2 regions of the Microbispora sp. H10670 genome follow, and region 2 is predicted to be linked to the other one. Evidence: predicted binding sites of a transcription regulator. Region 2 holds the regulator's gene; the other holds the start of a gene.
The links. Region 2 encodes LexA, which represses DNA repair genes until DNA is damaged. Its sites were predicted from a motif close to TCGAACANNTGTTCGA; they were not measured.
Positions count from the first base shown of each region.

Region 1: the regulator LexA is predicted to act here: its motif matches at 2,548-2,563, upstream of HHX33_RS18810 (SAV_6107 family HEPN domain-containing protein).

Region 1 covers NZ_JABBWW010000012.1:122,095-126,956, reverse strand. Annotated here, with positions in the region: gene metF (methylenetetrahydrofolate reductase [NAD(P)H]) at 1-320, shown strand, start outside; gene HHX33_RS18825 (GNAT family N-acetyltransferase) at 337-909, opposite strand; gene HHX33_RS18820 (YbaK/EbsC family protein) at 952-1,428, opposite strand; gene HHX33_RS18815 (L,D-transpeptidase family protein) at 1,553-2,437, shown strand; gene HHX33_RS18810 (SAV_6107 family HEPN domain-containing protein) at 2,829-3,266, shown strand; gene HHX33_RS18805 (arginine deiminase) at 3,436-4,680, opposite strand; gene HHX33_RS18800 (transcriptional regulator) at 4,800-4,862, opposite strand, start outside.
Region 2 covers NZ_JABBWW010000018.1:125,658-130,519, reverse strand. Annotated here, with positions in the region: gene HHX33_RS36420 (cellulase family glycosylhydrolase) at 167-1,813, shown strand; gene HHX33_RS23795 (MalY/PatB family protein) at 1,823-2,920, opposite strand; gene lexA (transcriptional repressor LexA) at 3,019-3,732, opposite strand; gene nrdR (transcriptional regulator NrdR) at 4,163-4,621, shown strand; gene HHX33_RS23780 (vitamin B12-dependent ribonucleotide reductase) at 4,732-4,862, shown strand, end outside.

The DNA of each region.
Region 1 (4,862 bases), on a different contig from region 2:
GGCTGCGCGACCGCGTGGCGGCCCAGGGGTGCGACACGCCGATCATCCCGGGCGTCATGCCCGTGACGCAGATGAGCACGATCGCCCGGTCCGAGCAGCTGTCCGGCGCGCCGTTCCCGCCGGAGGTGGCCGAGCGGTTCGCTGCCGTCGCCGACGATCCGGTGGCGGTCCGCCGCCTGGGCATCGAGCACGCCGCCGAGATGTGCCGGACGCTCCTGGACGAGGGCGCCCCCGGCATCCACTTCATCACCTTCAACCGGTCGAGCGCGACCCGCGAGGTGTTCCAGGCGCTGCACGGCGTGCCCGCCGTCGCCGGCTGACCCGCCTGCCCGCGTATCAGTCCTTCGGGAGCGGCGCGGGGCCGGGCAACGGCAGCCGCACCCCCGCGATGACGTACTCCTCGTAGCCGCCCGGGAAGACGAACCGGGTCATCAGGTCGGCGAAGCCCACGTCGCGGTAGAGATGGCGGGCCACCGTGGGCGCGTCGTGCGTGGACAGCACGGCGGTGCGCTCCGGGCGGCCCTCGCACAGCGCGTGGATCATGCGCCGCCCGACGCCCTTGCCCTGGTACTCGGGGCGTACGTGGATCTCGGCGATCTCCAGGGCGTCGCCGAACCACTCGTCGGCCACCACCGGCCCCGCCCGGTCCTGCAGGCCGCCGCGGACGACGTCGTGCCACCACTGGCCGGGGCCGCCGTGGAAGCCGTACGCGAAGCCGACGATGCCAGGGCCCTGCGGGTCCTCGGCGAGGACGCAGGCGAAGTCGGGATAACCGGCGTGGTTGCGCATGATCGCCATGCGGCCCGCGAGCTGGTCCGACGGCGGCCGCATGGCGTCCGTGTAGATCTCCAGCACGGTGTCCAGCACCGCCCTGAACGTGTCGGGCCCCACCCGGCGCAGTCGGATCACCCGTCGCACACTAGCAAAGCGTCGCCAGGCCGGTCGCGGACGTCACCCGACCTCGGCGGGGGTGCCCCCGGTGATCCGTACGAGCTCGTCGAAGGAGGTCGGGAAGACCGAGTGCGGATGCCCGGCGGCGGCCCACACGACCTCGTGCTTGCCCAGCCAGGTGTCCACGAGCGTCCGCACGGGCGCCGGGTGCCCGACCGGGGCCACGCCGCCGATGGGCTGCCCGGTGTGCTCCCGGACGAACTCCGGCGTCGCCCTGCGCACCTTCGCCGCTCCGACGAGCCGCGCGATCAGGTCGGTGTTCACGCGATGGGCGCCGCTGGTCAGCACCAGCAGCGGCGCGCCGTCCGCGTCGAAGATCAGGCTGTTGGCGATCGCGCCGATCTCGCAGCCGAGCTGGGCCGCCGCCGTGGCGGCCGTCGGCGCGGCGTCGTCCAGCACGACGACCTCACCGGTCACCTGCCGCTCCCGCAGGGCCTGCTCGACTCGGGCGACGTTCGGATGCAACTTTTCCGGCACCCGGCCACTCTAAACGGATTGCCAGGACAGACGCGGCCGATTATCGCCACTTGTGATCACACGGCTCGCAATCCGACCGTAAGGTGAGTCCTTTGTTAGGAATCAGGCTTATGAGGGGTTGGTCATGATGAGAGGTCGACGGCGACCGGCCGCGGCCATGCTCGTCGCGATGGGGGCCGTGGCGTTCGCGACGGCCGGGGTCGCCGGCCCGGCGCGGGCCGGCGCAGCCGTTCCGGCGGGAGCCGTGACGTACGCGACGTCCGGCCTCGCCGGCGCGGCGCCGGTGTCCGGCGCGCGGACGGTCGCGACGCGGGTGGCCGGAGCGCGGGGAGCCCTGCCGGGACGGGCCGGATACCCGCCGTTCGAGGCGCCGGGCAAGACGCTCAGGCTCGGGGCGAAGGGCGCCGCCGTGAAGGCGCTGCAGGCCCGTCTCAAGGAGCTCGGCTACGTGCCCGGCAGCGCCGACGGCCGGTACGGCGGGGCCACGCTGACGGCGGTCTGGGCGTTCCAGAAGGTGCAGGGGATCAAGCCGACCAGCACGGTCGCCGCCCGCACCTGGAGAGCGCTGGAGAACCCCCGCGCGCCCCGGGTCCTCGTGCCCCGCGGCAAGGCCACCCGGGTCGAGGTGGACCTGACCAAACAGGTGATGGTTCTGTATCGTTCCGGCGTCCCGGTGCTGATCAGTCACATCTCCAGCGGCAGCGGTATTCCCTACACCGAGTACGCCGTGTGGAACGGCAAGAGGCAGGTCTTCTCCGGCAGTGCCCGCACGCCGACCGGCGACTACAAGACCACGTGGCGGGCCAGGGGCTGGCACCGGTCCTACCTGGGTCAGCTCTACAACCCGATCTTCTTCAACGGCGGGATCGCCCTCCACGGCGCGCTGTCGGTGCCGCTTTATCCGGCGTCGCACGGCTGTGTACGGCTGCCGATGAACGTGGCCGGGGTCCTTCCGGGCATGCTCGGCAAGGGAGTCCCCGTGCACGTCAGAGGTGCTTTCCGGCGATAGCCAGCGGATCGGAGGGCCCCGCGCGAGGTGTTCGCGCGGGGCCCTTCGTCGTACGGGCCCCTGCCAGTCCTCGAACCCTTGTTCGTTGACAGCCTTGACAGCAGGCATGGTCGAATCTATGTTCGATGGAGTGGGCGCGGGACTCGCGGCCTGCGCCCACACCGTCGGATCCGTGCCTACGTCGTCGGCGGAGACGGATGCGGCACGGCCCGCGGCGTGGGCCGGACGGGGAGAGGGGAAGCTCCTCGTCCGGCCGCCCACGGGAGCGTGAGAAAGCCGCGTGATCCCGGTGGTGCCCGGGATTACGCGGCCGATCGAAATTGTCGGTGCTGTCTGCGACTGTGAAGTCACCGGCGGCCTTCGCCGGATGCCACGACTCAAGGAGGCGGGCATGACTGAAGAGAACGGCGATCAGCGGACCGGGCCCCGGCTTCCGCAGGCGGTCCTGGCGCGTCTCGCGGACGCCAGGGCGTGCCTCGCCGACGCGACCGTCGGGCCCACGCCCGCGGACCGCTACGTGTCGGCCCATCTCGCGGCGCTGCGCGCGGCCGCCGGGATCCTCGCCGCGCGTCCGCGTCCGATGGACGGACGCAGGCGGCGGCTGCGCAGCGCCTGGGAACTGCTTCCCGAGGTCGAGCCGAAGCTCGCGGACTGGGCGGCCTACTTCGCGATGAGCGCGACCAAGCGAGCGGCGGTCGAGGCCGGAATGGTCCGGGCCGTCACTCAGAACGACGCAGACGAGATCATAGCGGAAGCGGACCGGTTCGTCGGCGAGGTCGAGTCGATCCTCGGCCTGCCCGGCCGCCCCACCCTCCCCATGGCCGGCTGACGGCGCTGCAAAAGCGGGAGGCCGGCGCGCGAGCGGCCCGGCTCCGCCTGCCCGCTCCGTCGAGTTCGTCAGCCACACGGGACGGCCTGGCCACGCGACGCGCCCGCGAGAAGGCGGTCCGCACGGGCCGGGGCGCCCGCCCACGGTCCGCCGGCGGCCGGGTGCGGCCTCAGACGGGATCGCGCTCCAGAGGGCAGCTCATGCAGCGGGGCCCGCCGCGCCCGCGGCCGAGCTCGCTGCCCCGGATCGGGATGACCTCGATGCCGTGCCTGCGCAGGTGGTTGTTGGTCGTGGTGTTGCGCTCGTAGGCGACGACGACTCCCGGCTCCAGGGCCAGCACGTTGCAGCCGTCGTCCCACTGCTCGCGCTCGGCCGCGTGCACGTCCTGCGTCGGCGTGAGGACCTTGATGTCGTCCAGGCCGAGGGCCCGCGCGATCGCCCGGTGCATGTCCTCGGGCGGATGGTCGGTGACCTTCAGCTCCTTGTCGGTGTCGCCCGGCTCCACCGTGTACGACGGCAGCATGCCGAGCCCGGCGTACTTGGTGAACACCCCCACGTCGACGTTGGTCATCACGGTGTCGAGGTGCATGAACGCGCGGGTCTTGGGGAGGTCGAGCGCCACGATGCGGGTCGCCGCGCCCGCCCGGAAGAGTTTGGTCGCCAGCATCTCGACCGCCTGCGGCTGGGTGCGCTCGCTCATCCCGACGAGCACGACGCCGTCGCCGAGCACCAGCACGTCACCGCCCTCGATGGTGGCGGGGGCCATGCGGGTGCCGTCGTACCAGACGTCGAACCCCCCGCCGGACGGGTCGCCGTAGCCCGCGGCGAACATCGGGTGCCACCGGTAGACCGCCTCGAAGTTGAGGGTCTCGCGCCTGCGCGCCTTCTTGCGCATCGCGTTGATGGACACCCCGCCGTACACCCAGCAGGAGGTGTCGCGGGCGAACAGGTGGTTGGGCAGCGGCGGGAGGACGAAGTCGTCCATGCCGAGCGCGTGGAAGACGACGGACCCCGGGTCGCAGCCCAGTTCCATGATCTCGCGCTTGGTGATCCCGCCGGTCAGGTACGGCGCGAGCGCGGCTCCGTCGAGGGCGTCCAGCGTGTTGCGGATCGCGTCGGCGGTCAGCGGGCCGAACCAGTGCTCGTCGACGCTGCCGTCGAGGATGTGCTTGCGCGCGTCGGGCACCTCGATCGCCTCCCGCAGGAGGTCGCCGAGGTGGTGCACCGTGACGCCGCGCGCCGTGAGCACCTCGCACCACTCCCGGTGCTCCTCCAGCGCGCGGTGCACCCAGAGCACGTCGTCGAAGAGCAGGCCGTCCTTGTTGCCGGGGGTGAGCCGCTTGAGCGCCAGTTCGGGGATGTCGACCAGGACCTGGCGGAGCCTGCCCACCTCCGAGCCCACGAAAAAAGTCATGTCCTGCCTATCCCCCTATGACAGGAATCACTCGTGACGCGGCTCCCCGGCGTGCGGAGGCCGATGGGGGGCCGCCGCGGCGGCCCGGTGGTCGGAGGGAACGGCCGGGGGGGAGTTGGTCAGAAGGACTCGACGGCGCGGCGGGCCTCGGCGTCGAGCACGCCCCAGTTGATGAACTCCTC
Region 2 (4,862 bases):
ATCGGGCAGCTGTCCGGACAAAATTACGCCCGAGCCACAAAACACTCATACAGATGAGGCGTGCGGTCAGGGCATGCCGCGACCACCACCGCTCCGGCGGTGGTCTGGGGTGCGCGCCTGACCGTACGGCTCACCGGTGGCGTGCGCCCCTCGTGGGAGGCACGTCTTGTACAGACGCATTCTCGGCGGGCTGGCGACCGCCGTCGCGATGGCGGCGACCGTGCTCGTCGCCACCGGTTCACCGGCGAACGCGGCCGGCACGGGCACCGGCTACCTGCACACCAGCGGGAACAAGATCGTCGACAGCACCGGAGCCACCGTCCGGCTGACCGGCATCAACTGGTTCGGCATGGAGACCGACAACAAGACCTTCCACGGGCTGTGGGCCAACAACCCGTGGAGGAGCCAGCTCGACCTCATGGCGAACCTGGGCTACAACACGATCCGGGTGCCGTTCTCCGACGACGCGCTGAAGCCGGGCGCGCAGGCGACGAGCGTCAACACCGCATCCAACCCCGATCTCATCGGCCTGTCGCCGCTGCAGATCCTCGACAAGGTCGTGGACTACGCGGGCCAGAAGGGCATGCGGATCATCCTCGACCGGCACCGGCCGACCAGCGCGGGCCAGACCGCGCTGTGGTACACCTCCGGCGTTCCCGAGTCGACCTGGATCGCCGACTGGAAGTCGCTGGCCCAGCACTACGCCGGCAACACCACGGTCATCGGGGCCGACCTGCACAACGAGCCGCACGCCGACGGCACCAACCCGAACGCGACCGGCTCCTGCTGGGGCTGCGGCGACCAGGCGCGCGACTGGCGGCTCGCGGCCGAGCGGGCGGGCAACGCGATCCTGTCCGTGCAGCCCAACTGGCTGATCTTCGTGGAGGGCGTGAGCTGCCCGAGCGGCGGCCTGTCCAACATCTGGGACAACGACACCAGCAACGACGAGGACTGCGGCTGGTGGGGCGGCAACCTCACCAAGGCCGGGCAGTTCCCCGTCCGGCTGAACGTGGCGAACCGGCTCGTCTACTCGCCGCACGAGTACGCCACGTCGGTCTACCACCAGCCGTGGTTCGACGACCCGACGTACCCGGCGAACATGCCGGCCATCTGGGACAAGTACTTCGGCTACCTGTACAAGCAGAACATCGCGCCGATCATGGTGGGCGAGTTCGGCACCACGCTGGCCAGCAACACCGACAAGATCTGGCTCCAGGAGCTCATGAAGTACCTGGGCACCGGGGTGAACGGCATGTCGTTCACCTACTGGTCGTGGAACCCCAACTCGGGTGACACGGGCGGCATCCTGAAGGACGACTGGGCCACGGTCGACCAGGCCAAGCAGAGCATCATCTCGCCGTACCTGATCCCGCCGGTGGGCGGCAGGCCGCAGTCGCCTTCGGCCTCGCCCTCGGCGTCCCCGTCCTCCTCGCCCTCGACCTCTCCCTCGGCGTCACCGTCGGTGTCTCCGTCGGCCTCGCCGTCCGCGTCCCCCAGCGGGAACGGGGGCAAGTCCTGCACCGCCACCTACAAGGTCGTCAACCAGTACAGCGGCGGCTTCCAGGGTGAGGTCACGGTGAAGGCGGGCAGCTCCGCCATCTCCGGCTGGACCGTGAAGTGGGCCTTCCCGAACGGGCAGACCATCAGCCAGCTCTGGAACGGCTCGCTCAGCGCCAGCGGGTCCAACGTCACGGTGACGAACATGTCCTACAACGGGGCGCTCGGTGCCGGGGCGTCCACGGCGTTCGGGTTCAACGCGAGCTGGTCCGGCACCAACGGCGTGCCGTCGCAGGTCACCTGCGCGGCGAGCTGAGCGGGCGGATCACTTCAGCGCGGCGGCGATCCTGGCCAGGATCTCCTCCAGGATCGGCGCCGACGTCGCGAAGTTGAGGCGGGCGAACGTGTCCCCGCCTCCGTAGTTGGGGCCCGGGTTGAGCTTGACCCGGGCCTCCCGCTCGACGAAGGAGGCGGCGTCGGGGATGCCGAAGTCGAGCCACGCGAGATAGGTGGCCTCGGGCATGCGGTACCCCACCCCGGACGGGAGCCGCTCGGCGATGAGCCGGCGGTTGCGGTCCAGGATCGCCAGCACCTCCTCCAGCCACGCGTGGCCGTGCCGCCACGCGGCCACCGTGGCCTCCACGCCGAGGACGCTCGGCGCGCCGTAGATGTGGGCGGGCTGGCGGCCGACCGCGTCCCTGACGCCCCTGGCGCCCAGATGGGCCACCGAGCAGTGCAGCCCGCCCATGTTGAACGCCTTGCTGGCGGAGGTCAGCGTGACCGTACGCTCCGGGAGGATCGTGGCGAACGGGATGTGCCGGGCCGGGGCGTACGTCAGGTCGGCGTGGATCTCGTCGGCGATCACCAGCGTGCCGTGCCGGTCGGCGTACGCGGCGACCGCCTCCAGCTCCTCCCGGGTGAACGACCGGCCCGACGGGTTCTGCGGGTTCACCAGCAGGAGCACCCGTACGGGCTCGCCGGGGACCTCGAACCGGCCCTCGGCCGTCAGCGGCATCGGCACCAGGCGGCGGCCCATCCCCGTGATGGTGACGAGGAAGGGGTCGTAGGCCGGGACGTGCAGCGCCACGGCGTCGCCGGGCTCGGTCATGAGGTGCAGCAGCACCTGGAGGGCCTGGTTGAGGTCGGTGTAGGACCGCACGTGCCCGGGATCGGCGCGCCAGCCGTATCTCGCCTCCATCCGCTCGGCGAACGCCTCCGCCAGCGGCCCGGCGGCCGGCTGGTCCAGCCACTCGGGATAGCCGAGATCCGTGGCCGCGCGTCGCGCGACGGCCTCCCGGACCGCGTCGGGCACCGGGAAGTCCATGTCGGCGACCCAGGCGGGGATGACGTCGGGCGCGGCCAGGGCCCACTTGATCCCGTCACGGGCGCGGGCGGCCTCCAGGGAGAGCGAGTCGAGTTTCACGGGACTCACCCTAATCGCCGGATATCGGTCATCCGGGAAGCAGCCATACCGGCGTCCCGCGGCGGGACGCCGGCACGGGCGTGACTACAGCCGCGTGACTACAGCTTGCGCAGGACGGCCGTGACCTTGCCGAGCACGGTGGCCTCGTCACCGGGGATCGGCTCGTAGTTCGGGTTGTGCGGCACCAGCCACACGTGCCCGTCCTTGCGCTTGAACGTCTTCACGGTGGCCTCGCCGTCGATCATCGCCGCGACGATGTCGCCGTTGTCGGCCACCGGCTGCTGCCGCACCACGACCCAGTCTCCGTCGGCGATGGCGGCCTCGATCATCGAGTCGCCGGAGACCTGGAGCAGGAACAGCGTGCCCTCGCCGACAAGCTGCTTGGGGAGCGCGAACACGTCCTCGATGCTCTGCTCGGCGAGGATGGGGCCACCGGCGGCGATGCGGCCGACCAGCGGCACGTACGCCGCGGTGGGCCGGTTGAAGCCGCTCTCCTCCTCGGCGGCGTCCGGGTCCACCCACAGGACCGGCTCACCGGGGAGCCTGACCTCCAGCGCCCGGGGGCGGTGCGGGTCCCGGCGGAGGTAGCCCTTACGCTGGAGCGCCGTGAGCTGGTGCGACACGCTGGAGGTGCTGGTCAGCTGGACAGCCTCCCCGATCTCCCGCATGGACGGCGGATAGCCGCGCTGCTGGACCGAGTCGCGGATCACCTCGAGGATCTTCCGCTGCCTGGGGGTGAGGCCAAGCGAGTCACGCCGACGAACCGCGAGGTCGCCGACGCCATTCGCCTGCTCACTTCGGTCACTCACGATGCCACCTCTCAATCCGTGTTCCTCATGTCGCACAGAGCGACCGTACCGCGATTCAAGATCAGCGTCAAACAATTGTTCGATATCCAGCGAAATCGCCGATCTCGCCGTTCTCCTCATCGTACGGGAGTTCGATCGATCCCGTGTTCGATTTACCCGATCTTCTCGGCCGGTCGTACGCCCAGCTCAGAAGGAATGGGGAAATCGGGGCGCGAAAAAGCCGTACGGCCTATTCCTTCGTGCCCGGGGCAGGGGAGGCGGGTGGGACGGATGGGGCGACACGCCCGCCGAGCAGGAACTTCCCCCGCCACGCCCGGTTCGACTTGCGTTCAAGGACGGGCACTTCTACCGTTGGACCCCAACATCTAGTAGTCACAGCGGTGTAAGTTCACTACACCTTGTGTTCGGGATGGGCGTTCAGGGAGGCGATGAAGTGCACTGTCCGTTCTGTCGCCACCCGGACACACGGGTCGTGGACAGCCGCGCAGCCGAGGACGGCGCGGCCATCCGCCGCCGCCGCACCTGCCCCGAATGCGGGCGCAGGTTCACCACGCAGGAGACCGTCCTGCTGATGGTGAGCAAACGCAGCGGGGTCACCGAGCCGTTCTCCCGGGAGAAGGTCGTCGCGGGCGTACGGCGCGCCTGTCAGGGACGCCCGGTCGGCGAGGACTCCCTCGCCCAGCTCGGGCAGCGCGTGGAGGAGACCATCCGGGCCACCGGCGCCGCGGAGATCGCCTCGCACGAGGTGGGGCTGGCCATCCTGGGCCCGCTCCGCGACCTGGACGAGGTGGCGTACCTGCGGTTCGCGTCGGTCTACCGGAGCTTCGAGACGCTGGCGGACTTCGAAGCGGAGATCGAGCGGCTCAGGGCGGCCCACGGCGGCGGGGAGTAGCCGCCGGCGCCGGCGGGCGGGGCGAGGAGCGAGCCGTGCGGCGCGACGATGAGGGTGTAACGAGCGTGGTCGGAAAGAGGGGCTCCATCGGGCCCCGGGAGGGGGAAGTCATGACGGAGACCGTGAGCGGCACAGCGGCGGGTGCGGGAGGCCGGGGAGCGAAGCGTCCGCGCAGGGGCCTGAAGATGAAGCGCATCTTCACCACGCCGGGCGTCCACCCGTACGACGAGGTCCGCTGGGA